3 regions of the Salinicola sp. JS01 genome follow, and region 3 is predicted to be linked to each of the others. Evidence: predicted binding sites of a transcription regulator. Region 3 holds the regulator's gene; each other region holds the start of a gene.

What was found. The regulator sigma-54, encoded in region 3, starts transcription at its own class of promoters, with help from an activator protein. The targets are predictions, from matches to a motif close to TGGCACNNNNNTTGCTNT.
Region 1: the regulator sigma-54 is predicted to act here: its motif matches at 1,451-1,468, upstream of urtA (urea ABC transporter substrate-binding protein).
Region 2: the regulator sigma-54 is predicted to act here: its motif matches at 1,093-1,110, upstream of QO259_RS03945 (sugar phosphorylase).

What each region holds. Positions count from the first base shown of each region.
Region 1 is NZ_CP127244.1:1,195,840-1,199,086, forward strand. It holds gene QO259_RS05365 (acyl-CoA dehydrogenase C-terminal domain-containing protein) at 1-1,182, shown strand, start outside; gene urtA (urea ABC transporter substrate-binding protein) at 1,533-2,840, shown strand; gene urtB (urea ABC transporter permease subunit UrtB) at 2,954-3,247, shown strand, end outside.
Region 2 is NZ_CP127244.1:862,893-866,139, reverse strand. It holds gene ribD (bifunctional diaminohydroxyphosphoribosylaminopyrimidine deaminase/5-amino-6-(5-phosphoribosylamino)uracil reductase RibD) at 1-456, opposite strand, end outside; gene nrdR (transcriptional regulator NrdR) at 522-1,001, opposite strand; gene QO259_RS03945 (sugar phosphorylase) at 1,156-2,970, shown strand; fluoride riboswitch at 3,000-3,087, shown strand; gene crcB (fluoride efflux transporter CrcB) at 3,180-3,247, shown strand, end outside.
Region 3 is NZ_CP127244.1:1,340,264-1,343,510, reverse strand. It holds gene lptB (LPS export ABC transporter ATP-binding protein) at 1-644, shown strand, start outside; gene QO259_RS06090 (RNA polymerase factor sigma-54) at 992-2,416, shown strand; gene hpf (ribosome hibernation-promoting factor, HPF/YfiA family) at 2,532-2,840, shown strand; gene QO259_RS06080 (PTS sugar transporter subunit IIA) at 2,851-3,247, shown strand, end outside.

The DNA.
Region 1 (3,247 bases), 140 kb from region 3:
GACAACATCGTTCACCTGGTGCTGGCCAAGCTGCCCGACGCGCCGCCGGGCGCCAAGGGCATCTCGCTGTTTCTGGTGCCCAAGCGCGTGGTCGATGACGAGGGGCAGGTCGGCGAGGCCAACGGCGTGGTTTGCGGCGGTCTCGAACACAAGATGGGGATCAAGGCCAGCGCCACCTGCGTGATGCACTTCGAGGCGGCGCGGGGGGAGCTGATCGGCGAGCCGCACCAGGGTCTGGCGACGATGTTCACGATGATGAACTACGAGCGGCTGTCGATCGGCATGCAGGGTCTGGGCCTGGGCGAGATCGCCTATCAGAGCGCGATCGACTTCGCCCGCGAGCGCCTGCAGAGCCGTGCGCCCGGCGGCGCGGCGGCGCCGGACAAGCCCGCCGACCCGATCCTGGTACACCCGGACGTGCGCCGCATGGCGCTGGACGTGCGCGCCTGGAACGAGGGCGGACGGCTGTTCGCGGCCTTCGTTGCCCGCGAGCTCGACCGTGCCCGCTACCACCCGGAGGCCGAGACCCGCGCCGGTGCCGAGGAGATGGTCGCGCTGTTGACTCCGGTAGCCAAGGCCTTCCTGACCGATCGTGGTTTCGAAGCCACGGTCGAAGCGCAGCAGCTCTATGGGGGCAGCGGCTACTGCGTCGAGTGGGGCGCCGAGCAGTTCGTGCGCGATGCGCGTATCGCCATGATCTATGAAGGCACCAATGGAATTCAGGCGATGGACCTGGTCGGGCGCAAGCTGGTGCGTAACGGCGGCGCCTATGTCGAGCGTCTGCTGGGGCGCCTGCGCGCTGACCTGGAGGACGGCGCCGCCGATGACACGCGTCTGCGGCCCTTCCATGCCGCTGCCGAGGCTGCCACAACGCGGCTGGAACAGGCGACCCGTCAACTGCTCGATCGCGCGGCGCAGGATCCGGCCGAGGCCGGCGCGGCGGCCCACGACTATCTGCAGCTCACCGGTCTCAGCGTCTACGCCTGGATGTGGTGGAAGGCGGCTCGCGCGGCGGTGCGTGGGCTCGACCAGGGCGGTGCGCTGGGTGAGGCCGACTACCGCGACAAGCTGATCGTGGGGCAGCACTTCCTCGAGCGCCTGCTGCCGCGCAGCGAGACCCACGCACGCCAGCTCGAAGCAGGGGCGGCGGGGTTGATGGCCATGGATGAGCTGCGTTTCTGATGAACTGGCGCGCTGGCGCCAGCGAGTTTCGATCAGTGGTTTGCACGCTTTTGGGGCGCTCGTGATACGAGTGCCTTTTTTTGTCTCCATCATGGTGCATCTGGCGGCTCGTCTTGAGGGGGAGCCAACACACTGTCCTGCTTCAGGAATTCGTGTGACGAGCGGGAGTGGTCGAGCGCCATGAGGGGCTGGGCGGGCGGCTCGGGCGCGCGCTGAAGGTGCGTTTCGAGGCTATTTTTGTATACGAAAAATCCATGGAGGCAAAAAAGGGCACGGAAAATGCATGAGGGTAGGGGCAGGGTGCGCCGGCGGCGCCGGTCACCGAACCAGGGATCCTTCAGGAGCGTCTCATGACAACAACAGCCCTACGCAAACTGATCGCGACATCCGTGTTCACCACCACGCTGGCAGGTTTCTCGGCGCCGCTGCTGGCGGCCGACGATGGCCCGATCCGTGTCGGTATCCTCCACTCCCTTTCCGGCACCATGGCGATCAGCGAATCGACGCTGAAAGACGAGATGCTGATGCTGATCGATCAGCAGAACAAGGCCGGCGGGCTGCTCGGGCGCCAACTGGAGCCGGTGGTGATGGACCCGGCCTCCGACTGGTCGCGCTACGCCGAGCAGGCGCGCAGCATGCTCACCGGTGACAAGCGCGTCGATGTCATCTTCGGCAACTGGACCTCGGCCTCGCGCAAGGCGGTGCTGCCGGTGGTCGAGGAGCTCGACGGGCTGCTGTTCTACCCGGTGCAGTACGAGGGCCAGGAGTCCTCCGAGAACATCTTCTATACCGGCGCCGCGCCCAACCAGCAGGCGATCCCCGCGGTCGACTATCTGATGGGGCAGGGCGTCGAGCGCTGGGCGCTGCTGGGTACCGACTACGTCTATCCGCGCACCACCAACGAGATCCTCGAGGCCTACCTCAAGGACCATGGCGTCGCAGACGACGACATCATGGTCAACTACACCCCGTTTGGCTTCAGCGACTGGCAGTCGATCGTCTCCCGGGTCAAGGATTTCGGCAGTCAGGGCAAGAAGACCGCGGTGGTCTCGACCATCAATGGCGATGCCAACGTGCCGTTCTACAACGAACTCGCCAATCAGGGGATCAAGGCTTCGGACATCCCGGTCGTGGCGTTCTCGGTCGGCGAGCAGGAGCTGACCGGCATCGACACCGCGCCGCTGGTTGGCCATCTGGCCGCCTGGAACTACTTCATGAGCGTCGACAGCGACGCCAACTACGACTTCATCGACGCCTGGGTCGCCTATACCGGCAACAAGGACGCGGTGGTCAACGACCCCATGGAAGCTCATTACATCGGCTTCAACATGTGGCTCAAGGCGGTCGAGTCGGCCGGTACCACCGATGTCGACGCGGTCAAGGACGCGATCATCGGCGTGACCGTGCCCAACCTCTCCGGCGGTGCGGCGACGATGATGCCCAATCACCACATCACCAAGCCGGTGATGATCGGCGAGATCCAGGACGATGGTCAGTTCAGCGTGGTGTGGCAGACCCCGACCACGGTGGCCGGTGATGCCTGGTCCGACTACCTGCCGGCGTCGAAGAACCTGATCAGCGACTGGCGCGCGCCGCTGCGCTGCGGAAAGCTCGATGTCGAGCGCATGGTCTGCGAGGACGGTGCAGGGGCCAACTGATCGGAGGCGGTGCCGGGCCGCGGCCATGCCGCGGCGCTCACCGCCCGAGCACGTGCCCGCGCCGTCCACCGGATGGCGCGGGGCCAACGGTAACGCAGCATGAGCGTTCCATCATGATGATGAATTTCCACGCCGGAGGCCGCCAGTGCGCTCGCCGGATCTGCCACTCGCTGCTGCTCGGCCTGCTGCTGTGCGCGGCATTGGCTACCACGGCATCGGCGGCGGTCGGCGAGCCCCAGGCCAGAGCGCTGTTGCAAGCGCTCGATACGCGCAGTTTCGAGGCCAAGGGCGAGGCCGCCCAGGCGATCGCCGACAGCCAGGCGAGTCAGAAGACGCGCTGGCTGCAGGCGCTGCTCGATGGCCGTCTGGGCAAGGAGCGCCGCGGCGAGCAGTTCTATATCGTCACC
Region 2 (3,247 bases), 480 kb from region 3:
CTGCGCCTGCGCTTCGAGCAGGCCCACCTCCACCGCGATACCGGCCTCACGCAGCTGGGCGAAGCCGCGCCCGGAGACCGCCGGGTTGGGGTCCTCCATCGCCGCCACCACCCGCGCCACGCCGGCGGCGATCAGCGCCTGGCTGCAGGGCCCGGTGCGCCCGGTGTGCGAGCACGGCTCCAGCGTGACGTAAGCGGTGGCACCGCGGGCAGCCTCGCCGGCCGCCGCGAGGGCGTTGATTTCGGCGTGGGCCTCGCCGGCACGACGATGAAAGCCCTCGCCCACTAGCTCGCCGGCGTTGATGATCACGCAGCCGACCCGCGGATTGGGATCGCAGGTGTAGTGGCCACGCTGCGCCAGGCGCAGGGCACGGTTCATCCAGGCCGTGTCCTGAGCCTCCGCACAAGCGGAGGTTTCGGAATCGACGGCAGTACTACCCAGGGGGGCATCGGACATCGGCATCTCTCACACAGTGGCAAGGCCGGCGGCCGGCGCCGGCCAGCAGGGTCGGGGAAGCGCGATCAGCGCTTGGTGTCGCCGGGTATCTTAGGCTCCTGGGCCAGGCGGTCGATCTCGGCACGGAATTCATCGAGATCCTGAAAGCGGCGATAGACCGAGGCAAAGCGGATATAGGCCACGTGGTCGAGGCGCTTGAGCATCTCCATCACCTCCTCGCCGACCTCCCGCGCTTCCACCTCGCGGTCGCCGCGCGCACGCAGGCGCTGACGGATACGCTCCACCGCCGCCTCGAACGACTCGACGCTGACCGGACGCTTTTCCAAAGCCAGCGACATGCCGGCGCGCATCTTCTGCTCGTCGAAACTCTCGCGCGAGCCGTCCGCCTTGATCACCCGGGGCATCACCAGCTCGGCGGTCTCGTAGGTGGTGAAACGCTCGCCGCAGGCAGCACACTGGCGACGCCGACGCACCTGATCCCCCTCGGCGACCAGGCGCGAGTCGGTCACCTTGGTATCGTGGGTACCGCAAAAAGGACAATGCATCGATGGTTCACTCGTCGGCGCGTTATGCGCGCAGTGTAACGGTTTGCACAAGATACCGGAAACACGGCGGTTTCCGCGTTTCGTTCCCTGTTGGCCCGAGTTCTGCAAGGATAACGTCAAGCTCCCCTTTCGCCGCCACGTCAGGAACCGCCCCATGCCCAGCCGCGCTGCCAATTACCCCGCCCTGTCCGAAGACGCCTTTCTCGCCCGCGCCGGCGCCCGGCTCGAAGAAGTCTACGGGCCGCGGCGGGACGAGGTGCTACGGCGGCTGACGACGCTGCTGGCGCACCATGAAGGTGCGCTCGACCGCCAGCCGCGTCCAACCTGGAGCGAACGCGACCAGATTCTGATCACCTATGGCGACAGCCTGATCGACGGCGAGCGCCCGCCGCTGGACGTGCTCGACGATTTTCTCGCTACCCGGCTCAACGGCGTCTTCAGTGGCCTGCACATCCTGCCCTTCTTCCCCTGGAGCAGCGACGACGGTTTCGCGGTGATCCACTACCGCGAGGTCGATCCCAAGCTGGGCGACTGGCAGGACATCCGCCGTCTGGCCGCGCGCAGCGACCTGATGGTGGATCTGGTGATCAACCACGTCTCGCGCGACTCGCTGTGGTTCACCGACTATCTGGCAGGTACCCAACCCGGGCGTGACTACTTCATCGAGATGGACCCGCAGACCGATCTTTCACAGGTCACACGCCCGCGTAACTCGCCGCTGCTGGTACCGGTCTCGACCCGACGCGGCACGCGCCATCTGTGGGCGACCTTCTCCGAGGATCAGATCGATCTCAACTTCGCCAATCCGGACGTGCTGCTCGAATTCATCGGCATCCTGCTGTTCTATGTCCAGCAGGGGGCACGGATCATCCGCCTCGATGCGATCGCCTACCTGTGGAAGGAGGTCGGCACCCGCTGTATCCATCTGCCGCAGACCCACGCCATCGTGCGTCTGCTGCGCGCGATTCTCGATTACGTGGCCCCGGGCACGCTGCTGATCACCGAAACCAACGTGCCCCACGCCGAGAACATGAGCTACTTCGGCCTGGAGAGCACGCCGGCTGAAGCATCGGCCGCCGGGAGCGACGACGCTTCCGCCAACGACACGGCGACGCCCGACGAAGCCCATATGATCTACCAGTTCACGCTGCCGCCGCTGCTGCTGCACACGCTGACCAGCGGCGACGCCACTGCGCTGGCCGAGTGGGCGAGCGCGCTGCCACCGCTGCCCGCCGGCTGCACCTACTTCAACTTCACCGCGAGCCACGATGGGATCGGGGTGCGCGCGCTGGAGGGGCTGCTGCCGCCGCACGAGGTGTCGCTGCTGCTAGAGCTGATGCACCGCTTCGGCGGCTACGTCAGCATGAAGACCAACCCTGACGGCAGCGATTCGCCCTACGAGATCAACATCACCTACTTCGACGCCATGAAAGGCACCCGCCGCGGCGCCGATGCGTGGCAGGTCGAACGCTTCCTGTGCAGCCAGAACCTGATGCTCGCGCTGCAAGGCATTCCCGGGGTCTATCTGCACTCGCTGACGGCGACGCTCAATGACCACGAGGGCGTCGAGCGCAGCGGCCGGCTGCGTTCGATCAACCGCCACCGCTGGGTCAAGGAGGAGCTCGACGAGCTGATCGACAGCCGCAGCACGCCCACCCGCGAAGCCTTCACCTCGCTCAAGCGCCGGCTCAATATCCGCGCCAGCGAGCCCTGCTTCCATCCCGAGGCGCCGCAGCGCGTGCTCGATACCGGGCCGGGGCTGTTCGCCATCGAGCGCGGCCCGCTGGCCAGCGGGCGCCGGCTGCTGGCGATCTACAACATCAGTGACAAACGTCAGCCGTTGGATATCGACGCGCTGACGAACGGCGAGTGGTACGACGTGCTCAAGGATGGCAAGCGCTGGAATCCCCACCCCGAAGAGCGCGAGATCCTGCGACCCTACCGTAGCCTGTGGCTGGTGCAGCCGTGACTTGCCGCGGCCGTCACGGCTGGCTAGAGTGGCAACCGGGAGATGGCATTCCTCCCGCGGCATGGGCCCCGCCGCCCCGGCCGCAAACCGCAGCCCGCTGATGATGCCTGCCAACGCACCCGAGGTGTGTCCTGCGCAGGCGTCATGCTTCAGCCCTTCCCGCCCGCAGGAGACCCCTCGTCTGCCGAGATCGACGAGGAGCGCAATACATGTGGATTTCGATCGCCGCCATCAGCCTCGGCGCCGCCATTGGCGCCAATCTGCGCTGGTGGCTGGG
Region 3 (3,247 bases):
AGGGCAGCATCGTCGGCCTGCTCGGCCCCAACGGTGCCGGCAAGACCACCTCCTTCTACATGATCGTGGGCCTGGTCAAGTCCGACGCCGGCAGCGTGCACATCGACGATCGCGATCTGAGCCGCGCGCCGATGCACGAACGCGCCCGCGCCGGCATCGGCTATCTGCCGCAGGAGGCCTCGATCTTCCGCAAGCTCAGTGTCGCCGACAACATCATGGCCATCCTGGAGACGCGCAAGGATCTCGACCGCGCCGGGCGCCGCGACCGCCTGGAGCAGCTGCTGGGCGATTTCCACGTCGACCATATCCGCGACAATCCGGGCATGTCGCTCTCCGGCGGCGAGCGGCGCCGGGTGGAGATCGCCCGGGCACTGGCCACCGAGCCCGCCTTCGTGCTGCTCGACGAACCCTTCGCCGGGGTCGATCCGATCTCGGTGGGCGATATCAAGAACATCATTCGCCAGCTGCGCGATCGCGAGATCGGCGTGCTGATCACCGATCACAACGTGCGCGAGACGTTGGATATCTGCGACAACGCCTACATCGTCGGCGACGGTCAGATCATCGCCGAGGGGCGCCCGGAAGCGATTCTCGACAATCAGCGGGTGCGGGATGTCTATCTGGGGCACGAGTTCCGCCTCTAGGCTTTGTAAGAAAACTACCTGCGCTCGGCAATACGGCGTTAAAAATCGGCTCAAAATGCTCATTTACATCCCGTAAACTCCGCGTTTTCGCCGTTTTTCGCCTTGTCTCGCCTTCGCTCGCTGACTTTTCGTACAGAACCTAAGGTCGCTCCCCCACTTCCCAGCCCGCTGCGCCAGCGCGGCGGACTGGTCCCTCTCGAAGCCGCCGAACGCCCAAGCCGAACGCACCGTGGCATAATTCTTGCATAAAGTTAGCGCTCAAAGCGTTGCATCCCCCGCAGGCAGTCAGTAACGTAAGGGCATCCTATCGACCGGCGGCCACCGCCGCCCCCTTGCGTGTCCATGCCATGTCCATGAAACCTTCACTGCAACTGCGCGTCGGCGCCCAACTGACGATGACGCCACAGCTGCAGCAGGCGATTCAGCTGCTGCAGCTGTCGACGCTCGATCTGCGCCAGGAGATCCAGCAGGCGCTCGAGACCAACCCCATGCTCGAGCTGGACGAAGAGTACGCCGAGCAGGCGGTCAGCGAGACGCCCGAGGCAGAGTGGGCCAGCGACATCCCCGAGGAGCTCGCCCTCGACAGCGAGTGGAGCGATACCTACCAGGACATCGCCCCCAGCGCCGCCCCGGCCGGCGCCGACGAATGGCCGGACCTGGAGCGCAACGCCGCCGACACCACGCTCCACGACCATCTCAACTGGCAGCTCGCCATGGGCGAATTCGACGCCCAGGAGCGCCTCATCGGCGAGTGCCTGATCGATGCCATCAATGCCGACGGCTACCTCGACGGCACGCTCGACGAGCTCACCGCGGGCCTGCGCGAGCAGTACCCGGGGGCGGTCACCAGCGCCGATGTCGAACGCATGCTGCTGCGGCTGCAGCAGTTCGACCCCACCGGCGTGGGCGCCCGCGACCTGCGCGAATGCCTGCTACTGCAGCTCGGCGCCCTGCCCGCTGATACCCCGCTGCTGCCCCAGGCCAAGCGGCTGGTGCGCCAGTTCCTGGAGGCGCTGGCCGGCGACGACCGACGCCAGCTCAAGCGCCGCCTGCGCCTCGACGACGCCGAACTCGAGCGCGTCGTCGCCACCATTCGCACCCTCGACCCGCGCCCCGGCCAGGCCTTCGACCACGGCCAGCAGGACTATGTGATTCCCGACCTGGTGGCCCGCCTGACTCAGGACGGCTGGCGCATCGAACTCAATGCCGAGGCACTGCCGCGGCTGCGCATCCAGCCCGACTACGCCGCGCTGATCCGGCGCGCCGACAAGAGCGACGACAACACCTTCCTGCGCCAGCACCTGCAGGAGGCACGCTGGCTGATGAAGAGCCTCTCCAGCCGCAACGACACCCTGCTGCGAGTGGGTCGCGAGATCATGGCGCGCCAGGTCGACTTCCTCGAGCGCGGCGAAGAGGCGATGAAACCGCTGATCCTGGCCGACATCGCTACCAGCGTCGACATGCACGAATCCACCATTTCGCGGGTGACCACGCAAAAGTTCATCCACACCCCGCGCGGGGTGTTCGAGCTCAAGTACTTCTTCTCCAGCCAGGTGGGCCAGCGCGGTGAGAGCGACAGCGTCTCCAGCACCGCGATTCGGGCACGCCTCAAAAAGCTGATCGGCGAGGAGTCGCCGCGCAAGCCGCTCTCCGACAGCAAGCTGGTGGAGCTATTGGCGCAGGCCGACATCAGTGTCGCCCGGCGCACCGTGGCCAAGTATCGCGAGGCCATGGGCATCCCCGCCTCCAGCGAGCGCAAGCGACTGTCTTGAATGGACTTTTAGAATTCACGCCAGCCCGCGGCGATCAATCGCCCGCGATCCCTTTGCAGCGCGGAGAAAAGGGTTACAATCAGAGGTGCCACATAAGCCGCAACAGGAGCGCGCCATGCAAGTGAACGTCACCGGCCATCACGTCGAACTGACCGACGCCCTGCGGGACTACGTCGACGAGAAACTCGCACGTCTGGAGCGCCACTACGACAACATCACCAACGTTCAGGTGACGTTGAGCATCGAGAAAGAGCGTCAGCAAGCGGCTTGCACGCTACACGCAGCGGGCGGCGACATACATGCCGAAGCCAGCGATATCGACATGTATGCCGCGATCGACGCCCTGACCGACAAGCTGGATCGCCAGCTGGTCAAACACAAAGAGAAGGCACAGGCCCGCGCGCAAGGCGCAGGCGCCCGTTAATTCCCCGATGATCACTCTGGAAACCATTCTGCCCCCCGAACGCACCCTCTACGGTGTGACGGGGGGCAGCAAAAAGCGTCTGCTGGAATTCTTCAGCACCTTCATCGCCCAGAATACGCCCAGCCTGGACAGTCAGGAGGTGTTCAGCCGCCTGATAGGGCGCGAGCGCCTGGGCAGTACCGGCATCGGCAACGGGGTCGCCATTCCGCACGCGCGCAGCCCGCACTGCAAGACGCCGTTGGCCGGCTTCATGCGCCTCGAGGATGCCATCGACTTCGATGCCATCGACGGCGAGCCGGTGGATCTGGTGTTCGTGCTGCTGGTCCCGGAGGAGGCAGACGATGCCCATCTTTCGCTGCTGGCCGAGGTCGCCGGCATCATGAATCAAGGCAGCGTGCGCCAGAAGC